One region of the Actinomadura sp. NPDC048955 genome, then DNA from elsewhere that is predicted to be linked to it. Evidence: riboswitches for the same ligand, from Rfam matches in the RefSeq annotation. Region 1 holds a riboswitch; each other region holds the start of a gene.
The links. Region 1 has a riboswitch for cyclic di-AMP ahead of AB0C84_RS00045 (CHAP domain-containing protein). Riboswitches for the same ligand answer to the same signal wherever they lie in the genome.

Region 1 (7,340 bases):
GGGACGTCCCGCCGGGCGGGGGCCGCGAGGACGGGCGGGAGGCATCCCGCCGAGGGCCGGGCGCGATCCGTCCGATCGCACGTCCGCCCTGGTTAGGGCGGGGTGCGCTCGGGAACACACAGCCCACCGGCGGCGCAGCCCGGAAGGAGCGGGATCATCGACAGCGGTCCCGGAGCGACCCCTGGCGACGGGGCGCCCGCGCAGAAGCCGACCCGCCCGCTGCCCGAGGCGGTGCGGCAGGGCGTGGTGGAGGTCGCCGCCGAGCTGATCGGGTCGCTGCCCCCGGACGAGGTCCCCGTGCCGCTGCGCCGGTTCGCGCGGTTCGAGCGCCGCAAGCGCGCCAGGCTCGCGGGCCAGCACATCGCGACGGTGCTGGAGAAGGACGGGGAGTTCCGGCGCCGGGTCGCCGTGCCGCTGCGGGAGGCGCAGGCCGACCTGGTGGAGGCGGTCGAGGACGGGAACGTCCCGCCCGCGGCCGACCCGGTGCGCGTCGCGGTGCTGGCCTACCTGCTGCGCCCGGAGGGCTGGACCGCGCTGGTGGAGTCGGCGCGCGAGGAGCTGGCGCGCTCGGCGACCGCCTCGGAGGAGCAGGAGGCCGAGCGCCGCGTCGCCGCGCTGAAGGCCGAGCTGGCCGCGACCCGCGACGCCCGCGGCGCCGAGCTGGCCAAGCTGCGCGCCGAGCTGCGCGAGACCAAGGCCGAGGTCTCGGAGCTGCGCCGCAAGCTGCACGACGCGCGCACCCGGTACCGGGCCGCGGAGGAGCACGCCCACGCGGTCGCGGCGGAGGCCGATCGCGAGCTCGCCGCCGCGCGCGAGTCCACCGCCGCGTCGGAGAAGGAGCTGCGCAGGTTGCGCGCCCGGGCCGCGCGGGCGGAGGAGGCGGCGGAGGCCGCCAAGCGGGCCGCGCGCGAGGGGCGCAACGTCGACGACGTGCGGCTGCGGATGCTGCTGGACGCGCTCGTCGACGCGGCGCAGGGCGTCCGCCGGGAGCTGGCCCTGCCCTCCACCATCGGCCGCCCCGCCGACGCGGTCGGCGGGCTGGAGCCGGACCGGCTGGCGCACCGCGCGCTGCCCGGCCGGGCGCTGTCCGACAGCGATCCGCAGCTGCTGGACCGGCTGCTGACGCTTCCGCAGGTTCACCTGGTGGTGGACGGCTACAACGTCACCAAGACCGGGTACGGGGAGCTGCCGCTCGCCGACCAGCGCAGCCGGCTGCTGTCGGGGCTCGGCGGGCTGGCCGCGCAGACGCGCGCCGAGGTGACGTGCGTGTTCGACGGCGCGGAGCTGGAGGCGCCGGTCGCCATCGCGGCGCCGCGCGGGGTGCGGGTGCTGTTCAGCCGCCCGGGCCAGACGGCGGACGAGCTGATCGGCGAGCTCGTGCGGGCCGAGCCGCCGGGCCGGTCGGTGGTCGTGGTGTCGTCGGACCGGGAGGTCGCCGACGCCGCGCGGCGCGCCAGCGCGCGCCCGTGCCCGTCCTCTCTGCTGCTGCGGAGGCTGGGCCGTTCCTAAGGCCCCCATAAGGCTCCGATAAGGCAAGCCTCGCCGTACGTGATCATGACGTCACTAAAAGTGGACAATATCCATAGATGTCAATCAAAGAGTGATGAATCGGTTGTGACGGCTGTTGCCCCTCGCTAGTGTCGTCCGCTGACGTCGTGGACGAGAGGGGCGAAACTGACCGTGGCCAATGATCACATCGGGGCACCGGCGCAGCGGCCTGGCCGCAGGGCAGGCTCTGCGGGCAGAGGCGTCTCCCGTCGCCTGGCGGCCGTCGCCGGCCTGACCGTGACGGTCTCCCTGACCTGCTCCCCGGTGGTGGCGCACGCCGAGCCCAAGCCGACCCGGGCGCAGGCCCAGAAGACGCTCGACAAGCTCAACGAGAAGATGGACCAGAAGGTCGAGCAGTTCAACCAGAACCGCGAGAAGCTCAAGGTCGCCAAGAAGAAGTTCGACTCGGCGACCAAGGCGAGCAAGCAGGAGCAGGCCAGCTTCGAGGAGCAGCGGTCCAAGATCGCTCAGATGGCGGCCACCGCCTACAAGAACGGCGACTCGACCGATGTGACCGGCTTCGTCGGCAGCAACGACCCGCAGTCGATCCTCGACCAGGCGGCCGTCTTCTCGCACCTGTCGCAGGAGCGCAGCTCCCAGCTCACCCAGTTCCTCGCGACCGCCCAGCGGCTCCGCCGGGAGCAGGCGCAGGCGAAGTCCGCCTACGACGAGGTGAAGTCGAAGCAGGACGAGCTGAAGAAGCAGAAGCAGGAACTCGACAAGCAGGTGCAGAAGCAGAAGTCGCTCGTGCGCCGGCTCGGCGGGGGCACGCCGTCCCGCCCGGGCGGTGGCGGCAACACCGGCGGCACCTACAACGGCCCGGCGAGCGGGCCGGCCCGCTCGGCGCTGAACTTCGCCTACGCGCAGCTCGGCAAGCCCTACTCCTACGGCGCCGAGGGCCCGAGCTCCTACGACTGCTCCGGCCTGACCATGAAGTCCTGGGCCGCCGCGGGCGTCGGCATCACCCGCACCACCAACTCGCAGTACGCCGCGACCAAGCGGGTGGCCAAGGAGAACCTGCAGCCGGGCGACCTGGTGTTCTTCAGCAGCCTCGGCCACGTCGGCCTCTACGTGGGCGGCGGCAAGATGATCCACGCCCCGCACACCGGCGACGTCGTCAAGATCAGCGACATCACCTCCGGGTACTACCTGAGCAACTACTACGGCGCCGGGCGCCCCTGACGCGGGGCCCTGACACCCCCGCCCCGCGGGCGTGACCGGACCTCCCTCCACAACGGACCAGGCTTGACCTGGTCCGTTGTTGATTTTGGGGGGGTTTGCCTTCTTTTGGGGTTTTGGTACGTTGTCACCACTCACGGCGCCCTCCAGACGCCGCGGCCCCGGGGCGCCCACCAGGCGCCCCGGCCCCACGCGGCGCATCCAGCACCCGCGTGACGGCGGCGCGAGCCACGCGCCGCTCCCCCCAGGGCGGCACGCCCCACGTGCCGTCCCGCGGCGCCCGAAGGCGCCGCACGGTCTCGAAGCAGACCAGGCCGACCCCGTCCACCGGGCGCACGCCCGCAGCGTGCATGGCGCTGAGCGCGCAGCCGCGGTGGCGTACACGGGGCAGGCCCCGGACGGTCCCCGGAGACGGGACGCCGTCCGCCCACAACATCAGGCGCCGCTCGTTCGCACGCGGGAGACAGGTCCCGCGCCGGGCCCCATCTCGCCCCCAGGATCGCAGCGGCAACGCCGAATCCGCCTCAGCGCGGAACCGGGGACCCACACCGCCGGAGTCCGGAGAACCTCTCCGGACGGGCATTCCGGCACCCGGGGTGAATCGGCGCGTCTCTCCCGGCAGTCCGGTGAGAGCCGCCGTAGGGCCACTTCCACGCCCGAACCCGTCAGCTAACCCGGTAGGCGTCTGGAAGACAAGGAGTGAATCCCGCAGCGTTACCTGGGGCGTGGCCGCCACGCGGTCACGCCCCCACCCCCCTTTGCTCCGCGGGCGCCACCGCCCGCCGAGATTCCCATCCGAACCGGCGTGCCCTCTCTCGGGCGCGTCACCGCCGAGTCCGCGGACCGCCGTGCCCCTGTGCGCGGCCCGTCGCGGAACCGGGGACCCACTGCGTCCTTTCGGGGTGAATCGGCCTGCCTTCGCGGGCCGTAGGGCGGCTTCCACGCCCGAACCCGTCAGCTAACCCGGTAGGCGGCATGGAAGTCGAGGAGATCCCCCCGTGCCACGCGCGCACTGCAAGAAGACCCCCGGCAGGCACCGCAAGCCGAACTCCCTGTCCCTCGCATGGCGGACGACCGGCGGCGTCGTCGTCGGCGCCGCCGTGCTCGGCACCGCCGCGGCCACCGCGAACGCGTCGGTCCTGCCGTTCGGTTCCACCCCGGTGAGCTCCGCCGCCGCCGACCTGGCCCCCGGCCTGACGGCGCACGGCGCCCCGTCCGGGCGCACGTCCGGGCCCGCGTCCGGGAAGGCGCCCAAGCCCACCGCCTCGAAGGCCCCGGCCGCCAAGAGGGACGCCCGGCCCGAGCAGGCGCGGGCGAAGACCTCCGAGAAGGCCGCCGCGAAGTCGCGGCCCACCGCCGCGCAGGCCATCAGGCTCGCCCGCTCGCAGGTGGGCATCGAGGAGGACGGCGGCGGCGAGACCAAGTTCCAGGAGTGGTACATGACCACGTCCCGCGCGCGGGAGACGCTCGCGCGCGACGGCGGCTCCCTCGACGGCTACGGCGACGCGAACTGGTGCGACATGTTCGTCTCCTGGGTGGGCGAGCAGATCGGCTTCAGCGAGCAGGTCGGCAGCGACGCCTGGACCGTCGCCCACGCCCGCTGGTTCCAGGAGCACGGCCGCTGGGGCACCGAGCCGAGGCCCGGCGCGATCGTCTTCTTCGCCTGGGACGGCGGCGAGTCCGTCGACGACATCGAGCATGTCGGCATGGTGGTCGAGAAGGTCGACGACGGCACGATCGAGACCGTCGAGGGCAACGCCGACAACGCCGTCCGTGTGAAGGAACGTTCCACAGACGTCGTCGTCGGCTACGGCTACCCGGACTACCGGTCGTGACGGCGCCCACCGCCCCGCGCCCTGCATAGGATCGCGCCCATGGAGGAAGGCCCCGGGCAGGACGCCCCCGTGACGCGGCGCAGGGTCCTCGCCCTCGGCGCGGGCGGGGCCGCCGTCCTCCTCGCCGGGGGCGCCGGCCTGGCCGGCTCGCGCTCCGGCGGCGGGGCGCCGGGCTCCGGAGCCCCCACCTCCCCGGCCGCCGGGACGTTCAGCCCGGACACGGCCGCCGCCGTGCTCGCCAACCGCGCCCGCGCCGTCCGCGACGGCGACCGCATGGCGTTCCTCGCCACGGTGGGCAGCGCCCCCGCCGCCTTCCAGGACGCCCAGTCCCGCGTGTACGGGAACCTCCGGAAGCTTCCCCTGGAAGGCTGGCGGGAGCGCCTCGTCGACACCGAGGCCATGGACGGCGCGACCGCCGTCGTCCGCGTCGAGGTGCGCTACCGGCTGCGCGGCTTCGACCGGGGCGACGTGGCCCGCACCCGCTACCTCACGCTGGCCCCCCGGGCCGGGACGTGGACGATCGTCGGCGACGGGACGTCCCGCGGCCTCGCCGACGACACCGACATCTGGGACTGCGGCCCCCTGGCGGTGGCCAGGGGGCGCTCCGGCCTCGTCATCGGCGACGGCGCCGGCCTCGACGGCATCGCCGAACGGCTGGACGCCGCCGTCCCGGTCGTCACGTCCGTGGTCGGCAAGGCGTGGGCGCAGCGGGTCGTCGCGCTCGTCCCCGCCGACGCGACCCTCGCGTCCGCGCTCGCCGGCCCCGGGCAGAGCCTCGGCCAGATCGCCGCGCTCGCCACCGTGGCGCCCGCCGCCGGGGGCGGCCGCGGCGAGGACCGCGTCATCGTCTCCCCCGGCACCTTCGGCCGCCTCAACGAGCTCGGCCGCGACGTCGTGCTCACCCACGAGCTGACCCACGTCGCCACCGGCGGCGCCCGCGACCGGCGCACCCCGCTGTGGCTGATCGAGGGCTTCGCGGACTACGTCGGCTACCGGCGCGTCAAGATCAGCACCCGGACGGCGGCGGGCGAGCTGCACCGCGAAGTCTCCGCCGGGCGCGCGCCGTCCGCGCTCCCCGCCGCCGGCGCCTTCGCCGGCGGCTCCCCCCGCCTCTCCCAGGCCTACCAGGAGGCCTGGCTCGCCTGCCGGATGGTCGCCGACCGGTACGGTGAGGCGGCGCTGGTGCGGCTCTACCGGGCCGCCGGGCGCGCCCCGGAGGCCGCGGCGCTGCACGACGTGCTCGGCCTCACCCGGGAGCGCTTCACCGCACTGTGGCGCGACTACGTGAAGGAGGAGCTCGCATGAGCGAGGCGGAGACCGACGAGGGCCGGGCCGAGGGCGCCGCCGCCGGGACGCCCGGCGCCGCCCCCGCGCGGCGGCCCCGGATCGCCGCCGCCGTCAGCGCCGCCGTGCTCTTCGCCGGGGTCGCGACCGTCCTCGCGAGGACCACGCCGTGGAACCCGCTGCCCGGGCACGTCCCCGGCGGCCGCGTGACACCCGATCCCGCGCTGGACTTCACCCCCGCCGAGATCGCCCGCTCCCGCGCGTTCGACTCGGCCGTCAACCCGCCCGCCTACACCGGGCTCCTCGTCGGCCTCGCCCTGATCCTGGTGCTGGGCCTCACGCCGCTGGGCGCCCGGTTCCTCGGCTGGGCCACCGCGAAGACCCGCCGCCGGCCGCTTCGGATCATCCTCGGGACCATGGCCCTGACCACGCTGCTGCGCGTCGCGGGGCTCCCGTTCGACGTCTGGGGCGAGTCCGTGCTGCGCCGGTACGGGCTGTCCACGCAGAGCTGGCCCTCATGGCTCGTCGACCAGGCGAAGTCCCTCGCCCTCACGTGGGTCATCTACACGATCGCCCTGCTGCTCCTCTTCACCCTCACACGCCGCTTCCCGCGCTACTGGTGGACCGGCGCCGCCGCGGGCGGGTTCGTGCTCGTCGTCTTCGCCTCGTTCGTCTACCCGCTCGCCGTGGAGCCGGTGTTCAACAAGTTCCACTCGCTGCCGGCGGGGCCGCTGCGCGGCGACCTGCTGGCGATGGCCCGGCGGGACGGCGTGCCCGTCAAGGACGTCCTCGTCGCGGACGCCTCCCGCCGCACGACGTCGCTGAACGCCTACGTGTCGGGGTTCGGCTCCACGCGCCGCATCGTCCTCTACGACACGCTGCTGAAGTCGCCGCCCGCCCAGGTCGAGTCCATCGTCGGGCACGAGCTCGGCCACGCCAAGCGCGACGACGTGCTGTGGGGCACGCTCGTGGGCGCGCTCGGCGTGGCCGGAGCCCTGTGCCTGCTGTACCTGCTGACGACGTCCCCGCGCCTGCTGCGGCGCGCCGGGCTCGATCCCGACGAGACCGGCTCCGGCGCTACGGGACGTGAGCCGCGCAGCGGCGGCGGGGCGGCCGACCCGAGGTCCATCGCGCTCCTCCTCGCCCTGGTGACGGCCGGGACGACGCTCGCCGCCCCCGTCCAGAACCTCGTGAGCCGCCGCATCGAGGCCCGCGCCGACGCGCACGCGCTGAACCTCACCCGCGACCCGGCGACGTTCGTGTCGATGCAGCACGCGCTGTCGGTGCGCAACATCTCCGACCTGGACCCCGACGCCGCGGAGTACCTGCTGTGGCTCACGCACCCCTCGGGCCCCGACCGGATCGCCATGGCCCGCGACTGGGCGCGCCTGCACCGCGTCCAGGTGCCGCCGCCGCTCCGGTAGCCGCCGCTCAGTTGCCCTCGGCCCGCTGCTTCTCGGGCGCCTTGGGCTTGGCGCCCCGCTGGGCCGACAG
Region 2 (7,340 bases), on a different contig from region 1:
GAGCATCTCGCTGATCACGATGACGGGCAGCGGGTAGGCCAGCGTCGCGATCAGGTCGACCTCGCCGGAGACCGGTTCCAGGAGCGCGTCGACGAGCTCCTCGACCCGGGGCCGCAGCCGCTCCACGAGGCGCGGCGTGAACGCCTTGCTGACGAGCCGGCGCAGCCGCGTGTGGTCGGGCGGATCCATGGTCAGGAACGACCGGTGCCGCCCCTGCACCTCGCGCCACACGCCGCCTCCCGACGGACGGTGCCCGAACCGCGGGTCGCGCAGGACCCGCTCGCACAGCTCGTAGGACGCGGTGACGCGCAGACCGACGTCGGTGCGGTGCAGGCTCTGCCCGCCCGCTCCGAGCGTCCGGTAGTGGGCGTACGGGTCGGCGCGGAACGCCGGGTCGCCCGGATCGAAGCCGAGTACCGCGGTCGCCCCGGCCCGTACCGCCTGGCCCGTCCTGTCCTCCATGCCTCAAGCGGACCCGAATCTGAGACGGGATGTCAACAGCGCCGGCCGCGGGACGCTAAGCGCTTTCCCGTATCACCAGGTCGGGCCGCTGGACGACCTGGCGGTGCTGGTGGGACTTGCCCTCGCCGATCTCGGCCATCGCCAGCTCGGCGGCCTCCCAGCCGAGCTCGCGGCGCGGCTGGCGGACGGTGGTGAGCGGCACGGCGGCGCTCGCCGCGAGCTCGATGTCGTCGTAGCCGACCACGGCGATGTCCTCGGGGACGCGGACGCCGAGTCGGGTCAGCTCGTTGATCAGGCCGATCGCGAGCAGGTCGTTGGCGCAGAACACGCCGTCGGGCACCGGCGACATGGCCATGATCTCGTGTGCCGCGGCCTGCCCCTCCGTGGGACTCAGGGCCTCCTTGACCAGGACCGGGGGCTTGCCGAGGCCCGCCTCGACGATCGTGCGGGCGGCCCCGTCGCGGCGTTCGACGCAGGGCTGCGGCTCGGGGGTCCCGGTCACGAACGCGATGCGCTCCCGTCCGATGCCGAGCAGGTACGCGGCGGCGGCCTCGCCGCCCGCCACATGGTCGACCCGGGCGGAGCACACGTCGGAGGCGTCCCGGTCGATCAGCACCACGCTCATGCCCGCGGCGCGCAGCCGGGAGATGTCGCGGGGGCCGATCCCGACCGGGATGACCAGGGCCCCGGCGGCCTGCTGGTCGGCGAGCAGTTCCAGCAGGCGGCGCTCCTTGTCGGCGGAGTGGTCGCTGGACAGCCACAGGGCGTCGTGGCCCGCCGCGTTGAGCGCGGCCTCGGCGCCCCGCGCGACGTCGGTCGCGTACGGGTTGGCGAGGTCTTCGACGAGGACGCCGAACGCCCGGCGCGGCTGGTCGCCGAACTCGCCCGCGGTCCGCTCGGGGCCCGTGCGGAGCCGTCGCGCGGACTCGTTGCGCACGAATCCGAGCTCCTCGATCGCCGCGCGGACACGGTCACGGGTAGCTTCGGCCACGAGATCTGGCCGGTTTAGGACATTCGAAACGGTCCCAACTGAGACTCCAGCACGCCTCGCGACCTCACGAATACTGGTCTGTGGCAACTCGCTCCTCGTCCCGCTCCATGGGCGTTTTCCCAGGTAGTGGAGTTTGGCATGGCGGGGCGCCGAATGCACGGTCACACATGGTGAGCGAACGGGCACGCAGCGCTCTTGACCGGCGCTTGACGGGCCGGATCCGGCCGCCTAGCGTTCCGAGCCGAAGCGTAGCTTGAAACGATTCACGATCTTCGTTCACCACGAGGACCGGTGGGTTCGGCGAGAAGGGGCGGGCGGATGGCTGGCGATCACATCCCGTCTCCCTCGGCAGGCCAACGAGTGAATCGTCACCCGGAGTTCCTCCGTACACCCCCGCAATCGGCCATGCGGCCACCTCCGGCCAAGCGCGCGAGACAGAAAAGGAACTCGATGATCTAAGTCCGGAAGGGTCCGGACCCGGCAACCCAACGCGCGTACAGATCGAGGCGCCCAACCCGTGCCTGTGCAGCGGACGGCTGCATCCCCGCGGTCATCACCACGGACGAGGGAGGACGGAGTGGAAACAGCCACACTCGCACGTCGTGGCACCGACGATTTCGGGCTGAGCGAGGAAGAGATCCGGCTGCTCGCCCAGATCGCCAGCGGTGTCACCGCCGATGTGGCGGCACGCAAGCTGGAACTGAGCGCTCGGACCTTGCGGCGCCGGCTGCGGACGATCTGCGACCGGCTGGAGGTCAACACCCCTATCGAGGCCGTGGTGTGGGCGGCCCGGAGGCAGCTCATCTAGCGATGCACCCCCGACGCTCGCCAGGGGACGGCGAGCGTCATCCGGAGAAACGGCGGCTCATCCGAATTCCGTCCGACCCCGCAGCGGCGGCGCCCGCGCCCTGGCAGGTAGGTCCCTGCAGAAGGCGTCGCCGCGGACGGCGTTCGGGCCTGACAGGCCCACCCGGCCCGCCCGTTTTCCGGTGCTCTCGGCCCCGTGACGGCCTTCTCCGACGGGCCCGGGTCAGCTCATCTCAGCGTGACGGATGGAACGGCGAACTCGGTCAGCGTGACGCGTCCGCCGACTGCCCCGCGGGCTGACCGGCGCATTCCAGCAGCCCAGGGCGGCGCTGTCCGCCCCCAGACCGCCGACGACCGGCTTGATGCAGCGCGCGTCAGGCGCGGCGACGCAGTGCCTAGGCGACCCGGACGCCGCCGGCGAAGGGGCGTCCGTCCATGGAGGCGATCTTCACGACGTCCCCGGTGTGCGGGGCGTGCAGCATCTTGCCGCCGCCGACGTAGATCCCCATGTGGTGCAGGTCGGAGTAGAAGAAGACGAGATCGCCCGGCTGCAGGTCGCTGCGCGACACGTGCGTTCCGGCGTTCCACTGGCTGCCGGTGTAGTGCGGCAGGTTGATGCCGACCTGCTTGTAGGCCCACATCGTGAGGCCGGAGCAGTCGAACGTGGTCGGGCCGGCGGCGCCCCACACGTAGGGGCGGCCGATCTTGCTCATCGCGTACCGGAGCGCCTGCGCGGCCTTGCCCGTGCCGATGACGGGGAGCTTGGCCAGCTGGGTGGGGTCCTTGTCGACGAGCTTGCCGCGGATCTTCTCGTAGGCGTCGGTGATCTTCGTCCGCTGCGAGTCGAGCTGCGTCTTCAGGTCCTTGACCTGCTTGGCGCGGGTCTCGGCCGACTTGCGGGCCCGCTGGGCGGACTGCATGGCCTGCATCAGCCCGAGCACCTGGGTGCTGTCCTGCTTGGCGAAGTAGTGAAGGGTCGCCGCCTGGTCGAGGATGGACTGCGGGTCCTGGGAGGCGACGAACGACACCGCTGGGTCGGAGCCGCCCTGCATGTAGCTCGTCGCCGCGAGGGATCCGACCTTCTGGCGGAGCGCCTCCAGCGTCTTCTCCTGGCGCTTGGCGTTCTCCGTGGCGACCTTGGCGGCGCGCTGCGACTGCGCGAGCCTGACCTTCAGCCCGTTGTACTGCTCGGTGAGCTGCTCCAGCTGGTCGGCGAGCTTGAGCGCCTTGGTCCTCAGCTCCTTGGCGGAGGGCTCGGGGTCGGCGTGCGCGACGGCGATCGCCTGCGGGGCGATCGCGTGCGGAGCGGCCGAAACGACGGCGAGCGCGCCGACCACGAAGGCCGCACGCCCACGGAAGCGTGAAAGGGAAGCATGCCGCGATCGCTTCACGAATACTCCTCTCCTCAGCCGCCTACCGGGTTAGCTGACGGGTTGGGGCCGGAGCAGCCCGTCCGCGTCCGCGGGCGAACCGATCGCCCGCGACTGCGGATTCACCCCTCACGGTCGTCGCTCAGGGCGAATCCCCGAAACGCTCCGAAAGTGGGTCCCCGGCTCCTCGGGCAGCTGGTTGCGACCCGTGGGACTCGGCGGGATCGGCCCCCGTCCTGCGGTGGGCCGACGTCAGCGATGGACACTAACGGACCCCGCATTGGATGCCAACCAGAACCTGCGAATTCGCAGGTCGCGCGGCGCGGTGAACGAGAGAACGAGGAGGGCGTCGCCTGGCGGGTCGCGGCGTTCGATAATCTCGCTTGTTTGTGGAAGTCGTGATCCGGCGTGCCCGTACCGCCGACGTCCAGGAGATCCGCAGGCTCGTCGACCTGTACGCCGGGTCGGGGCGGCGCCTGCTCAAGAAGACGACCGTCAAGCTGTACGAGGACGTCCAGGAGTTCTGGGTCGCCGAGGACATCCAGCACGGGACGCCCGGGCCGGTCATCGGCTGCGGTGCCCTGCACGTCATGTGGGAGGACCTCGCGGAGGTCCGTTCGGTCGCCGTGGACAAGGGATGCGGGGGACGGGGGATCGGGCACCGGATCGTGACCCGCCTCCTGGAGAACGCGCGTGAACTCGGCGTGCGAAGGGTGTTCTGCCTTACCTTCGAGGTGGAGTTCTTCGCCCGCCACGGCTTCGAGCAGATCCTTGGGACTCCGGTGGCGCCAGAGGTGTACGAGGAACTTCTCCGCTCCTACGACGAAGGCGTGGCAGAGTTCTTGGACCTCGACCGGGTCAAGCCGAATACGTTGGGCAACACCCGGATGTTGCTTCGCCTGGAGGACTGACTCAAATGCCCGATTCCCCCCACCGCGGGCGGCCTTACCAGCCCCAGCAGGGGCAGGGTTCCTACGGCCCGCCGCCTCCGTACCAAGGTTCTCAGTGGCAGCAACCACAGCAGCAGTCGTCCCAGCAGCAGTGGGACCAGCAGCCCCAGCAGCAATGGCAGCCGCAACAGCAGCAGTGGGACCAGCAGCCCGCCTACGACGACTACAACTCCTCCTACGACGACGGCGGTGACTTGGCCCTGGCGCCGATCCACCGTAGGGCGGGCGCACGAATCGTCGACAACGCGCTCGTCGCGGTCTTCGGGTTCGCTCTCGTCCTGCCGGTGACGATCGGCGCGTTCGGTCTGGGCAAGCCCGGCAGCAAGACGGAGGACGAGGGCGGCGTCTGGAACTGGCCCATCATCTTCACCCTCTTCTGCGTCCTGTCCGTGCTGCCGTTCATCTATGAGGCCGTGCAGCTGTCGATGTGGGGCCGGACGCTGGGGAAGCGCGTTCTGGGCCTGGGTGTCGTTCAGGCGCGGCCTGCGGGCACCCCCATCACCACGACCCAGGCTGTCTGGCGTGCCGGCATCACCCACGTCGGTTACCAGCTCGGCGTTTTCTTCTTCCTCGTCTTGGCGGTGATGGTGTGGGACTACGCCGCGTACGGGATGGTGCTGGTCTGGGCGGGCGCGCTGATGGCCTACCTGTGGGCGATCTGGGACCAGCCTCTGCATCAGTCGCTGCACGATCGCTTCGCCGGCACGCTCGTCATTGACGAGCGTGCCGGATATGACGAGTCCGAGTACTCCGAGTACACGGGCTAAGGCCACGATGGCGGCATCGCTCGCCGAGCCGGGACAGAGGCTCCTGGCGCGCGTCGTGGACACGCTCGTCGTCGGCGTCCCCGTCGTCCTCGTCGTCCGCGAACTGGTGTCCGGGCACACGGCGGACGTCATGGCTCCGTCCGCCGTGGCCGGATGCATGCTCCTGTACGAGGCGATCCAGCTCGCCCTCTGGGGCCGGACGCTGGGCAAGCGCGTCGCGGGCATCGAGGTGGTCGCGGCGACGCCTCAGGAGGCGCCTGAAGCGGCGCCACAGGGGACTGGGGGAGCGGGCGAGAGCGCCGGGCTCGGCCACGAGTCGGCCTTCCCCGTGTCGGTGCCGGGGTTCGTGCCCGTGGCGGCCCCTGAGCCCGCGAAGGCCCCGGCCCCGGAGGAGACTGAGGTCGTGGACGCGTCCACGCGGCCGGACGTTCTGCACTGCGTTCTGCGGGCCGCCGTCTATTCGGTGCCGATCGGGCTGCGTCCGATTCCCGTTCTCGGTCTGCTCGCGAGCATCTTCTGGGTCGTGAACGCCGGGGCCATGTTCGAGGGCGTTCGCCGCCAGGCCGTTCATGACAGGCTCGCCGGGACGCTCGTGGTAAAACGCCCGCGGCCCGAATCCTCGGCCTTCTGAGGCCCTCTCCGCCGCACCGGGAGGTGCTCGCGGGGTCCGATAACACCCGTCCGATACCGCGCACTCGCGTGCGCGGCCGGGCGCGTGCCCAGGTCCACTCGCATGTGCCATACATGTTTTCGTCGAGATGGTCGCTGTTTCCGGACGTCCGAGGTGCCGGCGGCATATGCCCGCTCGTTCCGGTTACGGTCCTGAAACCGGTGGGATGTGTCTCGTCCCGGACGTCGCCTCCGCTTTGACAGTTCCCTCCGAAGCTGTTGCTGTGACCGGAACGGACTCGCTTGTTGACCGCCGTGGACTTACTCCGGATGGCGCGCTCCCGCACTTGGAACGGACCTTTCGTGCGGCATGCCGGTGGCGGGAGCGCAGCCGGAGGTCGACGGCCCTCCGGGTTCGGGCGCCGTGCCGAAGAACTGGAGCGCGCGGTTGGAATGTGTCCAAATCTCCCGATTTCGCGTGGCGGCGCTCGGGGCGGGCGCATCCACGTCCTGAGCAGGGCGCGGGCTTCTCGCGTCCGCCCCCGGCAACAGATTTCGCGGCCGGGGTGCCCGCCGTTATTCGTCCACATCCCCCGGTCCGGGCGTTGATCGAGCGCCGGGGTCGGCCGCGTATTACGACGCGGGCGCGGTTAGTGGCGATACGGGAGGTTAATCGCCGCGCTCCCCGGCGCCGCCTGCAAACCCGGACCAATGCGCGTGCACCAGTGCAGGTCAGCACGCTACGCCGTGACGCCGGTCACGCCTGAAAACCCGGGCGCCACGCCGGCACTTGGAAATTCATGGACGCCGGGCCGGATCCAGGCGCCGCCCGAGGGTCGTGCGCACCCGAAACGGTGAGGCCGATTACAGCCGGTCACGAGCCGGAAGGCGACTTCGTGCGAGTGCCGGTTCACGCGGATGCTGGAATTGTCATCTGCGAAGTTCTAGGTATATCTTTGGCACTCGATTGGAGTTTGCTCAAGCTGAAAGGTCTGTCCCCATGGCACAGAAGGTTCAAGTGCTTCTCGTCGACGACCTCGACGGTGGCGAGGCGGACGAGACCGTAGCGTTCTCGATCGACGGCGCCTCCTACGAGATCGACCTCAGTGGCGCCAACGCGACGAAGCTGCGGGAATCGCTGCAGCCGTTCGTCGAGAAGTCCCGTAAGGCGGGCACGGTCAACCGCCGCCGTCGGCAGCGCGGTGCGTCCAGCCGCGAGCGCAGCGCCGAGATCCGCGCCTGGGCCAAGAACAACGGCATCAAGGTCAATGAGCGCGGCCGCATCCCGGCTCACGTGATCGAGCAGTACGAGGCGGCCAACTGATCCGCCCGGACCGCCCGCGGCCCGTCTCCGTTCGCGGGGCGGGCCGTTCGCCGTTCACGC
Region 3 (7,340 bases), on a different contig from region 1:
AGCGCACCCCGGCCGTGGAGGCGGGCGTGCGGTGGCTCGTCGACCACCAGCGGCCGGACGGCACCTGGGACGAGGACCTGTTCACCGGCACCGGCTTCCCCGGCGACTTCTACATCAACTACCACCTGTACCGGCTGGTCTTCCCCGTGAGCGCCCTCGGCCGCTACCTGGACGGTGCGGCGTGAGGCGGGCGCGCGGTCCGGTGAAGGCCGCCGGGTCCACCCTGCACAAGGAGGTCCGGACACCATGAGCATGCCGCTCCGCCAGAGCCTTCGCATCGGGGGCTACATTCTGCGCAACAAGCTGCGCGGCCGGGAGAAGTTCCCGCTCATCGTCGAGCTGGAGCCCCTGTTCGCCTGCAACCTCGCCTGCGCCGGCTGCGGGAAGATCCAGCACCCGCACGACGTGCTGAAGAAACGCATGCCGGTGGAGCAGGCCCTCGCCGCCATCGAGGAGTGCGGGGCGCCGATGGTCTCCATCGCGGGCGGCGAGCCGCTCATGCACCCGCAGATCGACGAGCTGGTGAAGGAACTCGTCCGGCGCAAGAAGTTCGTCTTCCTGTGCACGAACGCCTTGCTCATCCCCAAGAAGCTCGACAAGTTCACGCCGTCGCCGTACTTCGCCTGGGCGGTGCACATCGACGGCCTGCGGGAACGCCACGACGAGTCCGTCTGCAAGGAGGGAGTGTTCGACGAGGCCGTCGCGGCCGTCAAGGAATGCAAGCGGCGCGGGTTCCGCGTCACGACCAACACGACGATCTTCAATACGGACACGCCGCAGACCGTCATCGACGTCATGAACTACCTCAACGACGACCTCCGGGTCGACGAGATGATGATCTCGCCCGGCTACGCCTACGACAAGGCGCCCGACCAGGACCACTTCCTCGGCGTCCAGGAGACGCGGGAGCTGTTCCGCAAGGCGTTCGGGGGCGGCAACCGCAAGCGGTGGCGCTTCAACCACTCGCCCCTGTTCCTGGACTTCCTGGAAGGCAAGGTCGACTTCCCCTGCACGGCCTGGGCGATCCCGTCCTACTCGCTCTTCGGCTGGCAGCGTCCCTGCTATTTGATGTCGGACGGCTACGCGCAGACCTACCAGGAACTCCTGGACGAGACCGACTGGGACTCCTACGGACGGGGACGCGACTCCCGCTGCGCCAACTGCATGGCCCACTGCGGCTACGAACCCACGGCCGTCTTCTCGACCCTCGGTTCCCTGAAGGAGTCCCTGCGGGCCGTCCGCTCGGTCTGACCCGTCCCGCTCCTCGGCCCGTTCCGCCCGGCACCGGCGATGAGCCGATGCCGGGCATCTCCCGCCGGCCTACTTGAGGGACGTCGGCCGGTACGCCTTGTACTCGTCGTCCGAGGACAGCCCGTAGTCGAGCGTCCGGTGGTCGGTTCCGTACCGGCCGCGCTGCTCGTAGGCCCAGTACGACGAGTGCTCCTTGTCGGCCCACTTCTCGAAGATGACGACGTGCCGCGTGGTGTTGCTGCCGAGGGCGTCCATGACGAGGTCGCCCTTCTTCAGCCCGGACATCTCGATGCGCTCGGTGTACCGCGACGAGGTGAGGCCGACGGTGTTCGTCCCGGGCTTGGGCAGGCCGAGCGCCATGGACACGAAGCCCGAGCAGTCGGTGCGGTAGCCGTTGTGCGTGCTCGTCTGGCTGTAGGGGACCCGCTCGTCGGAGTGCGGATGCCAGGTCTCCGCCCGCTTGATGACCTTGGACCGCTCGTCCGGCACGGGCTCGGCGGCCTGCTTCTTGGTCTTGGTCTTCGTGGACGGCTCGGCCTTCGCCGGTGCCTTGAACTCCTTCAGGACCTCGGCCTGGGCCCTGACCTGCTCCTGCGGTGCCGCCTTCCGCGGCGCGGCCTGCTGCCCCGCGGTCCGCTGCTGCGGCACGGTCTGGACGGCGGCGACGTTCTCGGTGGACGCGTGCTGCAAGGTCGTCGGCACTGCCGCCGTCACGCCGAAGACGGCGAGGCCTGTCAGCGTGACCGTGGCCCAGGGGCCGGGCCGGAGGACGCGCGACCGCTTGCTCTGCTTGCCTTTCAAGGGGGGCTCCTTGCTTCCATGTGCCGCCTACCGGGTTAGCTGACGGGTTCGGACGTGGAAGTCGCCCTACGGCCCGAGAACAGGCCGATTCACCCCAGTGCGGGTTGGGTCCCCGGCTCCGCGCCACGGCGGACTCGGCGGGTGCCGCTGGGAGACAGCGGCTCTGACGATGTGGGGCCCGATCGATGAGGGGTCTCGGGCCTTGGCGCGCGGGGATGGCACCCCGCCCCACCGGAGTGGGACAAAACGCCTGGCAGACGCCTTGAAGGGGCAAAGCTACTGAAACCTCCCAGGGAGGGCAAGGTCACCTCTAGACGGAGGAGAAACCTCCAGTTATTATCCGGAGGAGAACCCTTCATTTATTGGGAGGTGGGTTCCATGACCGCCATCACGGCGCGGACCGCGTCCGGCCCGTCCGCGGGCACCCCGAACCGGCGCTGGGCGGCGCTGGTCGTCATCGCCGTCGCGCAGCTGATGATCGCGCTCGACGCCACGATCGTGAACATCGCGCTGCCGACGGCCCAGCACGCGCTCGGCTTCGGCGACGCCGACCGGCAGTGGGTGATCACCGCCTACACCCTCTCCTTCGCCGGGCTGCTCCTGCTCGGCGGCCGGATCGCCGACCTGGTCGGGCGGCGCCGCAGCTTCCTGGCCGGGCTGGCCGGATTCGCGATCGCCTCGATGATCGCCGGGGCCGCCCCGGGCTTCGGGGTCCTCGTGGTCGGGCGCGCCCTGCAGGGGGCGTTCGCCGCGCTCCTCGCGCCGACCGCCCTGTCCCTGCTGGCGGTGACCTTCACCGAACCCAAGGAGCGCGCGAAGGCGTTCGGCGTGTACGGCGCCGTGGCCAGCAGCGGCGCGGCGGTCGGGCTGCTGCTCGGCGGCGCGCTCACCCAGTACGCCGACTGGCGCTGGTGCCTCTACGTCAACGTCGCGATCGCCGCGGCCGCCTCGGTGGCGGGACGGATCGTCCTTCCGGCGCCGCCCGGCTTCCCCGGGTCGCGCCTCGACTGGATCTCCGCCGTCCTCGTCACCGGCGGACTGGCCGCCGTCGTGTACGGCGCGGGCCAGGCCGCCCCGCACGGCTGGGACGCGTGGCAGACCACCGCGCCGCTCGCGGCCGGCGTCCTGGCGCTCGCCCTGTTCGTCGTGCGCCAGGCCCGGCACGGTGCGCCGCTGCTACCGCTGCGGATCCTCGCCGACCGCAACCGGGCGGGCGCCTACCTCGCGGTGGCCACCGCGGTCGTCGGCGCCTTCGGGGTCTTCCTCACGCTGACCTACTACCTCCAGGTGGTCGCGCACTTCTCGCCGATGCGCACCGGGCTGGCGTTCCTGCCGATGGCCGTCGCGAACTCCGCGAGCGGCTACCTGGTCGGCGCCCTGCTCATCAGGCGGGTGCCCGCCCGGCTGCTGATCGCCGGGGGCCTGCTCACCGCCGCGGCCGGGCTGGCCATCCTGACCAGGCTCGGCGCGGGCAGCGGCTACGCCACCGCCGTCGTCCCGGTCGAGATCCTGCTCGGGCTCGGCATGGGCGCCGCGTTCCCGCCCGCGTTCTCGCTGGCGACCGCGGGCGTCTCCCCGCGCGAGGCCGGCGTCGCCGCCGCCGTCGTCAACGCCGCGTCCCAGATGGGCGGCTCGATCGGGACCGCCGTCGTCAACACCGTCGCGATCGGCGCGACGGCGGGCTACCTGCGCGAGCACGGCCCGGGCGCCCCGCGGGTGAGCGCCCTCGTGCACGGCTACACCGCCGGTGCGACCGTCTCGGCCCTGGCCCTGACCACCGTCGCCGTCGTGGTGATGCTCCTCATCCGCACCCCGCCGCCGTCGGACGCCCCCACAGAGCGCGCTTCCCGATGACCGCCGCGACTTCCCCTGAACGCACCTCCGCGAGGGCGCTCAGGGGAAGCAGGGCTCCAGGGCGGTCAGACGCCCAGTTCGGCGGCGGCCAGGGCCGTGCCCTCCACGCGGGCGGCTATCTTCGCGAAGGCCGTGTCGCGGGACGTGGAGGTGTCGTCGGCGAACGGGGAGAAGCCGCAGTCGTCGCAGGTGCCGAGGCGGTCGACGGGCAGGTGGCGGGCGGCGGCGAGGACGCGGTCGCGGATCTGCTCGGGCGTCTCCACGCGGGGGTCGATGGGGTCGACGACGCCGACGAAGACGCGGGCGTCCGCGGGCAGGTGGGCGGCGACGATGGCCAGGATCCGGTCGGGGTCGGGTTCGCTGGCCAGCTGGAGGTAGAAGGCGCCGGCCTTGAGCTCGAAGAGCTTGGGCAGCAGCCCCGCGTAGTCGACGTCGAGGCTGTGAGTGGAGTCGAGGTCGCCGCCCGGGCACACGTGCACGCCGATCCGGGCGCGCTCGTCGGAGGAGAAGCGCTCCAGGACCCGGTTGTTGAGCGCGATGAAGGCGTCCAGCACGCCGCCGCTGGGGTCGAGCTTGAGCGACAGCCGCCCCTCGGTGAAGTCGAGCTGCACCACGTGGGCGCCCGCGTCCAGGCAGGAGCGGATGTCGGCCTCGGCCTCGTCGACCAGGTCGTCGAGGAACATCTCGCGCGGGTAGCCGTCGATGCCGTCGGCCGGGTACAGCAGGCTCAGCGCCGACGGCGCGATCACGGCCTGCTTGACCGGCGCCGTCGCGTGGCGCTGGGCGGCCCGCAGGTAGTCCACGGCGTGGCCGGTGTAGCGGAACGGGCCCGCCGTCAGCCGCGGCAGCTGCCGCTGGTGCCCGTCGGCGAACGGGATCACCGCGCCGTCGGGGGCCAGGTCGGCCAGGCCCGCGATCGGGTAGGTGGCGAAACTCGGCTTGGACTGCTCACCGTCGGTCACCACCGGGGAGCCGAGCTCCTCCAGCCGGCGGAGGGTCTCGCGCACGGCGCGCTCCTGGGCGGCGGCCAGCTCGGACGGCGCGGCGGTGAGGAGTTCCCGGGGACGCGGGATGCTGCCGATGGGCTCTGTGGGAAGGGGCATACCACGAACCTACGCTACTCAAAGTAGCGACAGAAGTGCTCATCGTGACCAGAGGTGGCCGCGTGAATCTTCGGCGACGTCGCGGCGAATTCGCGCGGGCCCGCACGCCGGTAGCATTCGCGGGTGGTTGATGGGGGAGCACCGACAGGGCCGCCGGTCGCGGCGGACATGGATCCCCGGCGGATCCACGCCGCGCTGAGCCTGCTGGCTGACCGGCGCTGGCGGACGCTCGGCGAGCTGGTCCGGGAGACGGGCGCGCCGCGGCGTTCGGTGGAGTCGCTGCTGGCCGGGCTCTCGCTGGAGCACGCCGGCGGCGACCGGTTCCGCCTCACCCCGGAGCAGGGCGCCGAGATCGCCGAGTCGCTGCGCACCGGGTACCGCCCGCTCGACCCGGCCGACCCGGTGGGGCACCTGCTGCCCGAGTACACCGCCGTGGTGGAGCGGGTGGCCGGGCTGATCGAGCGGGCGCCGCGGGCGCGGCACGTCCTGGACCACGTGTCGGCCACGCCGGAGACGGTGGTGCGGCGGGCCCTGCTCCTGGGGGCGCGGTTCTGGCTGCCGGGCACGCGCCTGCTGTGCGTGGGCGACCACGATCTGACCTCGCTGGCCGTCGGGCTGGTGCACCCGGGCGTGCAAACGACCGTCGTGGACGTCGACGAGCGGATCCTGGCCTACATTGACGAGTGCGCCGCCGAACTCGGGCTGGACGTGCGCACCCGCTGGGCGGATCTGAGGCTGGGGCTTCCGGCGTCGGCCGTCGAGTACGCCGACCTGGCGGTGACCGATCCTCCGTACACGCCGGAGGGCGTCGGGCTGTTCGTGGCGCGAGCTGTTCAGGGGCTGCGGGACCAGGGGCAGGGCCGGGTCCTGCTCGCCTACGGGGCGAGCGACCGCACTCCGATGCTCGCGCTGAAGGTCCAGCAGGCGCTGCAGGATCTGAACCTCGTGAGCGAAGCCGTCTACCCGGACTTCAACAGCTACTTCGGCGCGGAGGCGATCGGTTCGCGCGCCGACCTGTACGTCCTGCGGCCGACCGGCAAGAGCCTGCCGGCCGCGGCCGCCCGCGCCGACCGGTTCGCCACCGCCATCTACACCCAGGGGCCCCAGGCGGTCGAAGCCCGGACGGCGGAGGGGGCGTCGCCCAACGTCGCCGACCTCCACCCGGACGTCCTGGTCGGAGACTGGCCCAAGCAGGTGCTCCCGCAGGTGCCGCGCGTGCGGCTGACGACCTGGCTGGCCAAGCCGTACGCCGCGCGGGTGCGGCACGCGGCCGTCGCGCTGCCCCCGGGGCTGGAGGGCGCGCTGGTCCGCGTGCTGCTGGCCACGCGCGCCGAGCACGTCCGGGTGTTCCTCTCCGAGGCTCCCGGCGACCTCGCGGACGAGGCCGCCTCGCTCGCGGCCGTTTACGAGCTGACCCGGCGCGGCTCGGTCGTGGAGGCGGTGCGCACCCCGTCCGGCACGGCCGACGAGACCCAGCGGATCGTGCGCGCGATCCTGGACCGGGCGCACGGGAAGGTCGCCAACGTCTGGCGCGACGCCCTGCTCGACGCGCACGCGGGCCTGACCAAGCGGCAGGCCCGCGCGATCGTGGCCGACGCCGCTCCCTGGGCGCGGGACGTCACCCTGGTGGAACTCCCGCTCCACCGCCTGCGCGACCTGCCCGCCGCCGTCCGCGCCTCCCTGGACCTCGTCACCGCGGCCCCGGCCGGCTAGGGCCGCGCCGTCACGACTCCTTCGACAGGGCCTCGACGGTCCGGGCCGCGGCGGTGCGGAGGTCCGCTTCGGAGTGGCCGAGATGGGTGACGGCGCGCAGGACGGTGGGGTGGTGGGCGTTGGACCACAGCACGCCGTGGGAGCGCAGGCGGTCCCGGGCGCCCTCGCGGTCGAGCCCGAGCGAAGCCAGATCGAGGAAGACGAAGTTGGTGCCGACGCGTTCGCCAACTCGGGCCAGTCCTGCTCGGCGGCGGGACGCGTCATCGCCGCCGCATCGGTCGCGGCCGAGCTGGAGGAACGCCTGGTCGAGGAGGCCCGGCGCGAGGTGGTCGGGTCGCCCTTCGAGGCGGGCACCACCATGGGGCCGGTGCACACGCGCGGCGTGGCCGACGCGATGGCCCGGCACGTCGCCGACGCCCTGGCGCGCGGCGGCCGGACGGCGTTCTGCGGCGCCCCCCTGCCGGACCGCCCCACCGACCTGTTCTGGCGTCCCACCGTCCTGGTCGGGCTGGACGCGGACGCCGCGGCCCCTGGGCGAGGAGACGTTCGGCCCGCTGGCGCCGGTGCTGCGGGTCGCCGACGACACCGAGGCGATCCTCGCCGCCGCGAACCGCGGCC
Region 4 (7,340 bases), on a different contig from region 1:
TTCTGGCGGCGGGGCGGGCAGGGGCGGGTCATCGAGCGGATGGTGCGGAAGGTCGGGTTGGAGGACACCGCGCCGCCGCCCGCGGAGAAGCCCGGGTTCTGGGGGTATACGGCGCTCAGCGCGCGGGACGTCGTGCGGATGTACCGGTATCTGCTGGACGAGGCGCCGGAGGGGCAGCGGGAGTTCGTGCTCCAGCAGTTGCGCAGGTCGACGCCGTGCGGGACGGACGGGTTCGACCAGACGTTCGGGATTCCGCGGGCGGTGAGGCGGCCGTGGGCCGTCAAACAGGGGTGGTCCGGGTTCGGGGAGACGCCGGCGGAGCCGTGCCATGTGCGGCCGGCGGCGTGGCGGCCCGACCTGGGGCTGGGGCGGCCCGTGCTGCACACGACGGGGGTCGTGGGGGACAGGATCGTGGTGGTGCTGACGCTGCATCCGGCGGGGACGTCGTTCCGGACGGCGGCGGCGCGGATCACCTCGCTGACACGGCAGGTGGCTCGGGTGTGACGTGGGTCACGCGGCGTGGCAGGGGTCCGTTTTGAGAGGGTCACCGGAAGCGGTCGAGTTCGGACGCCAACGGAAAACCCGGGCAAAGATCTGGACACTTTACTCAGGGATGGGCGAATAGTCCCTCGCTGACGTATGTAGCTTTTTTCTCCCAGGGGCAGGTGACGCCGAACGGGGGACAGGGTTGGTGGAAGCGGAGGGCATCCAGCCCGGGGTGCACGTTGCGGACCTGGAGGACCTGCGGGGCGCCGCGCACGACCGTGCGGTGCTGGCGGAGGCGCGGGTCGTGCTGGCCCGGCGTCTCGGCGTCCCGCCGGGCGAGGCCCTGCAGCACCTGATCTGGCTCGCGCGCGACCTGGACATGGAGATGGTCGAGGCGGCGTCACTGCTGGTCAAGGACGGGGGCGGCGGGCCGGTGGGGGCCGTGTTGGCGGGGCGCCGGGCGCCGCGCACCGAGGAGGTCCCCGCGGAGCGCCAGGCGGTCCTGTCGGAGGCCGAGGACGTACTGCGCCGGGTGACGGCCGAGGACACCGCGGGGGACGCGGAGGTCCTCGCGCGGGTGCCCGTGGATCCGGCGGCGACGGCGGTGCTGGAGGGGGCGCTCGATTCGGCGGCCCATCTGGTCCCGGTGCGGGGGCCGGACGGCAACGTGGCGGACTTCCTCTTCGCGGAGCTCAACGGCGTTGCCAGGGACATGTTCGGGCGGGGCCGGGAGGAGCTGACCGGGCTGCGGCTGCTGCGGACGGATCCGGGGGCGGTGCTCAGCGGCCTGTTCGACGACTATGTCGGGGTGCTGGAGTCCGGGACGCGATTGGAACGTTCCTCGATCCAGTACTCGACGGCTCAGCGCGGCCTGTCCCGCTCGTCGCGGATGAGCGTGCGGTGCGTGCGGGTGCCGACCGGCATCTGCGTGACCTGGCGTTACCACCTGGCCGAGGACCGCATCGCGCGGCGGCTGGAGCGGGTCGAGCGGCTCGCCCTGATCGGGTTCGGGGAGTGGGACCTCGCGACGGGGGAGGCGGACTGGACGCCGCAGATGCTGGCCAACTACGGCCTTTCCCCCGACGAGGTGCCGCCGATGCCGCACGACCTGCCGAAGGTCGTGGCCGACGACGACCTCCCGCTGGTCGAGGAGGCCGTGCAGACGATGTTCTTGCGCCGTGAGCCGGTCGAGGCGGAGCACCGCGTGATCGGCCACGACGGGACGCCCCGCCACCTGTGGGTGTTCGCCGAGCCGGTGCTCGGGGAGTCCGGGCTGCCCGTCTCGATCAACATCGTCTCGCAGGACATCACCCGGCGGCGCGGGGTGGAGCGCGCGCTGGCCGAGACCCGGCGGCAGATGCTGCGCCAGCAGGCGCGGACGGCGCAGGAGCGGCGCGTGGCGGTGACGCTGCGGCGGGCCATCCTGCCGGACGAGGACGAGGTGGAGCAGCTTCCGGGCATGTGCACCTCGATCCGCAGCATGGCGGCGGAGAGCACGGCCCGCATCGGCGGCGACTGGTTCGCGACCAAGGCCCTCCAGGACGGACGGGCGATGTTCGCCATCGGGGACGCGGCCGGGCACGGGCTGCCGGCGGCGGCGGCGATGGCGCGGACGCGCAACGGCCTGCTCGGCCTCGCCTGTACGGGGGAGCGGACGGGACGGCTGGTCGGCTGGCTGAACGAGTTGATCGGGGGCATGGACCCGCCCGCGACGGGCACCGCCATCGTCGCCCACTACGACCCGGCCCGGCACGTCCTGGAGTGGACGTGCGCGGGCCATCCGCCGCCGATCCTGGTCCGGGACGGGCGGGCGACCCCGCTGGAGGTGGTCCGGGACCCGATGCTCGGCGCCATGCCCGGCTGGGAGTACACGACGATCACCACCGGGCTCGACTCGGGCGACATGCTCTTCCTCTACACCGACGGCCTGGTGGAGCGCAGGGACGCGGACCTGGACGAGCGGATCGGCCGCCTGACCCACATCCTGCGTGACAGCTCCTCGCGTCCCGAGCGGGTGCTGGACGAGGTGCTCGCGCGGATGGAGCACGACCGGGCGGCCGACGACACCACGCTCTTCGCCCTTTACGTGGAGTGACCGTCCGGGCCTCGCGGTGACGAACCGCACGCCCGACCAGGCAAGATCGCCGAGTGTGACGTGCGCCTCACTCGATGGGGTGGCCGAGGCCGCGAACGTCTCGGCGGGAGGTGCCGGCCGCAGGCAATTCGATCTTCTTTACCTTTTCCCGAAGGGCCGGTAAGTACGGCGGGCAAGGGGTTGGAGGGCGTCCCGACAAAGATCGGGAAGACGCGGGACCGTCCCCGTGTTGGGAGTCTCTTGGAAGGGCTTTGAGCAGGCAAGACTTTACTTTATGCCTGGTTTGCTTTTCTTGAGAAGGTTGGTACCTTCGATCCCGAATCACGCAACGCGTCCCATGCGTTGCCACCGGCCGCACCATGCGCGGCCGAGGATCGCGGAGCGGAATCCGCACGCGATGCGCGCCATGTGACGCGCGCCCCCTCGTCAAGATCTGTCAGTGAAGGCATCCGTATACCTGCACCGCTCGCGCGGTGCGAGGCCGAGTCCGTCCGGTCGATGCGACCGGAACGGAGCCGGGGACCCACGTTTCTGGGGTGAATCGGCGCGCCCGAGAGTCGCGCCGTAGGGCTGCTTCCATGCCCGAATCCGTCAGCTAACCCGGTAGGCGCCATGGAAGACAAGGAGATTCCCTGCATGTCCGGTCTGTTCGATCGACTTTCGCTCCACCGCCTCACGCCCGAGGACAAGGCCGTCGGCGTCGCCGTCGGCGCGGTCCTGGCCGGCGCGGTCGGGCTCTCGGTGGTCAACCCCCTCGCCGGCGGCCGCGCGGTCGCCGAGACCTCCGCCCAGACGGCGGCGGTCGCCGAGCAGGGCACCGCCGCGCACGACTCCTCCCAGGTCAAGACGGTGAAGGCCGAGAACGTCGCGGCCGAGGCGCGGCGCGAGGGCTTCAAGGTCCCCCCGCACGCCGTCAAGCCCGCCGAAGTGATCAAGCTCGCGCAGCAGCAGGTCGGCGTCCACGAGGGCAAGGGCGGCCAGACCAAGTACCACAAGTGGTACGTCTCGACCCCGCAGGCGAAGGCCACCGCCAAGCGCGACGGCGGCTTCTCGGTCAAGGAGTACAACGGCGCCCAGTGGTGCAACATGTTCGTCTCCTGGCTCGGCGCCCAGACCGGCGTCAAGAACATGGGTTGGGACGCCTACACGGTCCAGCACGCCAGCTGGTTCAAGCAGACCGACCGCTGGGGCCACAAGGCCAAGCCGGGCGCCGTGGTGTTCTTCGACTGGCAGGACGGCTCGAAGGCCGGCATCGGTGACATCGACCACGTCGGCATCGTCGTCAAGGACAACGGCGACGGCAGCATCACCACCATCGAGGGCAACACCGAGAACGCGGTGAAGAAGAAGGTCCGCGAGAAGTCGCAGGTCGTCGGCTACGGCTACCCCGACTACGCCCGCTGACCCGAACGCCCCCGAGAAGGCGCACGCTCCATGAGGGCGCCCGGCCCCCCGGCCGGGCGCCTTCTGGCGTTCCGGGTGTTGTGCCCAATGCCTCCGCTCACGGTGGGTAATGCGAAGCGTTGACAGCCTTTGATCCCTCTTGGACCTCAGTGCGGCGTTCGTGGAAAGGAAAGCAGCACGCCGGAGTCTGCGGAGGGGGATGCCCATGGCGGTGCGCCCGGATGTCAGCGTGGTGGTGATCGCCTACAACGACGCGCGGAGGCTTCCGCGGGCGGTGGCCTCGACGCTGGCGCAGTCGCTGGGCGGCGTCGAGACGGTGATCGTCGACGACGCGAGCACCGACGGCACCGGCGAGGCCGCCGACCGGCTCGCCGCGGCCCATCCGGGACGGGTCCGGGCCGTCCACCTGCCGGCCAACTCAGGGGGGTGCGGCCGTCCCCGCAACACCGGGATCGAGACGTCCACGGGCCGGTACGTGATGTTCCTCGACAGCGACGACCTGCTGGACCGGCACGCCTGCCTCAACCTCCTCGCCGCCGCCGAGGACACCGGGGCCGACATGGTCTCCGGGCTCTGCGACCGGATCTTCCTCGACGTGCCCGAGGGCGCCAAGGGGCGCATCCGCCCCTGGTATCCGTGGCTCTACCGGCACAGCGCCGTCTACGAGTCGCTGAACGAGAACCCCGACCTCCTCTACGACACCCTCTCGACCAACAAGGCGTACCGGCGCGGCTTCCTGGAGGAGCACGGGCTGCGGTTCGTGGAGCGGCTGCACTACGAGGACCTGCTGTTCACCGCCGAGGCCTACCTGGAGGCGGGGCGCACCGCCCTGATCCCGCACCGCGTCTACAACTGGATGGTCAAGGAGCGGACGCGGGCGCCGTCGATCTCCAACCGGCGCACCGAGCTGGCCAACTTCGCCGACCGGCTGGAGATCCACCGCCGCATCGACATGCTCTTCGCGCTGCGCGGCGCCTACGACCTGCAGCGGGCCAAGGACGTCAAGTTCGTCAACCACGACCTGGTGCTGTACCTGCGCGACCTGCGCGACAAGGCCCCCGCCCACCAGGCGCGCTTCCTCGATCTGGCCGCCGCCTACCTGGCCGAGCTGGACCCGCGGGTCTTCGAGCAGGCCAACCCGCTGCCCGCGATCGCCGCGCACCTGATCCGCGAGGGCGACCACGCGGGGGCGCTCGCCGCGGCCGAGTACGACCCCGTGAAGCGTCCCGAACTGCGCGCCCGCCTCGTGGAGCGGGACGGGCGCGTCTACTGGGGCGCCGGGCGCCCCCGCGGGACGCTCGGCCGCCGCGTCCTGGACGTCACGGCCTTCGGCTTCCACGTGCGGCCCCTCCGGGAGCTGCGCCCGGCGAACACCGTCACCCGTCTGGAGACGCGCGGCGGCCGCGTGCTCATGGCCGGGTACGTGCTGAACCCTCTGGAGCGGATCCCGCGGGGAGCCGAGCTGGCCGGAACGCTGGAGTTCCGCGACCGGCGCCGCCGGGCGAGGAAGGGACGGATCCGCGCGTCCGTCCGGCACGAGGGCGACCGGCTCACCTGGAGGGCCGAGTTCGACCCCGCCCGCAAGATCCGCCCTTTCGGGTTCGTCGACCCCGTCTGGGACGTCCGGCTGAGGATCCGGGTGGACGGCGAGGAGGTGGTCACGCGGCTCGGCGAGGGCCGCGGGTCGCCGTCGCTCGGAGGCGTCGCGCTGCCCGTCCGCCCGCGGCTGACGCGGTTCGCGGGGGACCGGCTCCGCTCGTACGTCACCGAGGGAGGGCACCTGGCGTTCGCCCTGGAGACGGGGAGCCCGTGGGCGCGGCTCACCCGCGCGCTCGCCCGTCGCGCCGCCCTGTCCCGCCCGGCGCGGCTGGCCCGCCGTCGGGCGCGGGCGCTGGACAGGGCGGTGCGCCGGACGCTGACCGGCCGGAACACCAAGATCGTCGTGTTCAACCGGGTGCTGAGCCGGCTGCCCGTCCGGACCGGCCTGGCGGTCTTCGAGAGCCAGCTCGGCCGCCACTACTCCGACAACCCGAAGTACCTCTACCGGGAGCTGCGCAGGTCCGGGCGTCCGGTGACGGCGGTGTGGTCGTACGCGTCGTCCCCCAAGGGGTTCCCGGACGACGCCCGGCTCGTCAAGCGCGGATCATGGGCGTACTACCTGGCGCTCGCGCGGGCCCAGTTCTGGATCGACAACCAGGGCTTCCCGGACCGGCTGCGCAAGCGTCCCGAGACCACCTACATCCAGACCTGGCACGGGTCGGCGTTCAAGCTGATGGGGCTGGACCAGCCGCGGTTGAAGTCGGGCCCCGCGGGCGACCAGGCGCGGCTGCGGAGGATGGTGGAGCGCTTCGACTGCTTCCTGGTGCGCTCCGGGCACGACACCGAGACGCTCTGCGGCGGCCTCGGCGTCCGCTCCGAGCTGCTCCCGGTGGGGTATCCCCGCAACGACCCCTTGGTCAACGGGGTGGATGGCGATCCGGAGCTGGCCTCCGAGGTCGCGGCCCTGCGCGACGCGCTCGGCCTGGACGACGGGCGCCGCGCCGTCCTGTACGCGCCCACGTACGTCACCGGGCCGAAGGGGCGTCCCGTCCGGCTGCTGGACCCGCCGGTGGATCCGGCGGTGTTCGCGCGGGAGCTGGGGGAGGAGTACGTCCTGCTCGTCCGGCCCCACTACCTGTGCCGGGCGAACGTGCCTCCGGGCGCCCGCGAGGTCATGCGCGACGTCGGCGCGGTGCCCGACGTGACGCCGCTGCTGCTGCTGGCGGACGCGCTCGTCACCGACCACTCCTCGATCATGTTCGACTTCGCCCTCCTCGACCGGCCGATCGTGCTGCACCTCCCGGAGGGCAGGGACCTCGCCGCCGGTTACTTCGACCTGGAGCGGCACGGCCCCGGGCCGATCACCCGCACCGAGGACGAGCTCGTCGCCGCGCTCGCCGGTCTGGAGGCGGCCGAGGCCGTGCACGCCGGGCGGCGCCGCGCGTTCGCCGCGCGCTTCGGCGAGCACGACCGCGGCACCGCCGCCCGGGCGGTGGCGGACCGCTACTTCCCGGCCGCGCCGAGCAGGAGGGGGAAGCGCCATGGCCGCGCCGCGTGACGTCTTCATCGTGTGCAACAACGCCGACGACATGGGTGGTCTCCAGCGGTGGGCGCACCACATGGCGCGGCTGCTGGCGGGACGCGGCGACCGCGTCACCCTCGTCGGCGTCACGCGGGGGACAGAGCCGTACCACCACGGCCGCGACGGCTCCTACGCCGTCGAGGTGCTGCACGGCGAGTGGCGGTCGCCCACGCTCGCGTGGCGTCCGGGGAAGGCGCTGCGGCGGCTCGACCCGGCGGCGCGGGCCCGGGACCT

Region 2: it holds a riboswitch for cyclic di-AMP, as region 1 does, so the genes downstream of both, AB0C84_RS05410 (NlpC/P60 family protein) here and AB0C84_RS00045 (CHAP domain-containing protein) in region 1, are expected to answer to the same signal.
Region 3: it holds a riboswitch for cyclic di-AMP, as region 1 does, so the genes downstream of both, AB0C84_RS16650 (hypothetical protein) here and AB0C84_RS00045 (CHAP domain-containing protein) in region 1, are expected to answer to the same signal.
Region 4: it holds a riboswitch for cyclic di-AMP, as region 1 does, so the genes downstream of both, AB0C84_RS20740 (CHAP domain-containing protein) here and AB0C84_RS00045 (CHAP domain-containing protein) in region 1, are expected to answer to the same signal.

Annotation. Positions count from the first base shown of each region.
Region 1 covers NZ_JBEZJI010000001.1:5,966-13,305, reverse strand. The annotation lists gene AB0C84_RS00055 (NYN domain-containing protein) at 103-1,509, shown strand; gene AB0C84_RS00050 (NlpC/P60 family protein) at 1,786-2,730, shown strand; cyclic di-AMP (ydaO/yuaA leader) riboswitch at 3,229-3,426, shown strand; cyclic di-AMP (ydaO/yuaA leader) riboswitch at 3,577-3,716, shown strand; gene AB0C84_RS00045 (CHAP domain-containing protein) at 3,726-4,562, shown strand; gene AB0C84_RS00040 (hypothetical protein) at 4,602-5,867, shown strand; gene AB0C84_RS00035 (M48 family metallopeptidase) at 5,864-7,270, shown strand; gene AB0C84_RS00030 (Ig-like domain-containing protein) at 7,278-7,340, opposite strand, start outside.
Region 2 covers NZ_JBEZJI010000003.1:349,290-356,629, forward strand. The annotation lists gene AB0C84_RS05395 (cytochrome P450) at 1-462, opposite strand, end outside; gene AB0C84_RS05400 (LacI family DNA-binding transcriptional regulator) at 518-1,639, opposite strand; gene AB0C84_RS05405 (LuxR C-terminal-related transcriptional regulator) at 2,031-2,261, shown strand; gene AB0C84_RS05410 (NlpC/P60 family protein) at 2,656-3,651, opposite strand; cyclic di-AMP (ydaO/yuaA leader) riboswitch at 3,655-3,861, opposite strand; gene AB0C84_RS05415 (amino-acid N-acetyltransferase) at 4,014-4,541, shown strand; gene AB0C84_RS05420 (RDD family protein) at 4,547-5,347, shown strand; gene AB0C84_RS05425 (RDD family protein) at 5,355-5,978, shown strand; gene AB0C84_RS05430 (Lsr2 family protein) at 6,957-7,280, shown strand.
Region 3 covers NZ_JBEZJI010000014.1:109,665-117,004, forward strand. The annotation lists gene shc (squalene--hopene cyclase) at 1-185, shown strand, start outside; gene hpnH (adenosyl-hopene transferase HpnH) at 247-1,251, shown strand; gene AB0C84_RS16650 (hypothetical protein) at 1,321-2,052, opposite strand; cyclic di-AMP (ydaO/yuaA leader) riboswitch at 2,062-2,202, opposite strand; gene AB0C84_RS16655 (MFS transporter) at 2,431-3,906, shown strand; gene AB0C84_RS16660 (cobalamin-independent methionine synthase II family protein) at 3,972-5,009, opposite strand; gene AB0C84_RS16665 (bis-aminopropyl spermidine synthase family protein) at 5,133-6,722, shown strand; partial or broken gene AB0C84_RS16670 (aldehyde dehydrogenase family protein) at 6,805-7,185, shown strand; gene AB0C84_RS16675 (aldehyde dehydrogenase family protein) at 7,286-7,340, shown strand, end outside.
Region 4 covers NZ_JBEZJI010000020.1:115,621-122,960, forward strand. The annotation lists gene AB0C84_RS20730 (hypothetical protein) at 1-504, shown strand, start outside; gene AB0C84_RS20735 (SpoIIE family protein phosphatase) at 692-2,581, shown strand; cyclic di-AMP (ydaO/yuaA leader) riboswitch at 3,051-3,206, shown strand; gene AB0C84_RS20740 (CHAP domain-containing protein) at 3,218-3,985, shown strand; gene AB0C84_RS20745 (CDP-glycerol glycerophosphotransferase family protein) at 4,191-7,082, shown strand; gene AB0C84_RS20750 (glycosyltransferase) at 7,066-7,340, shown strand, end outside.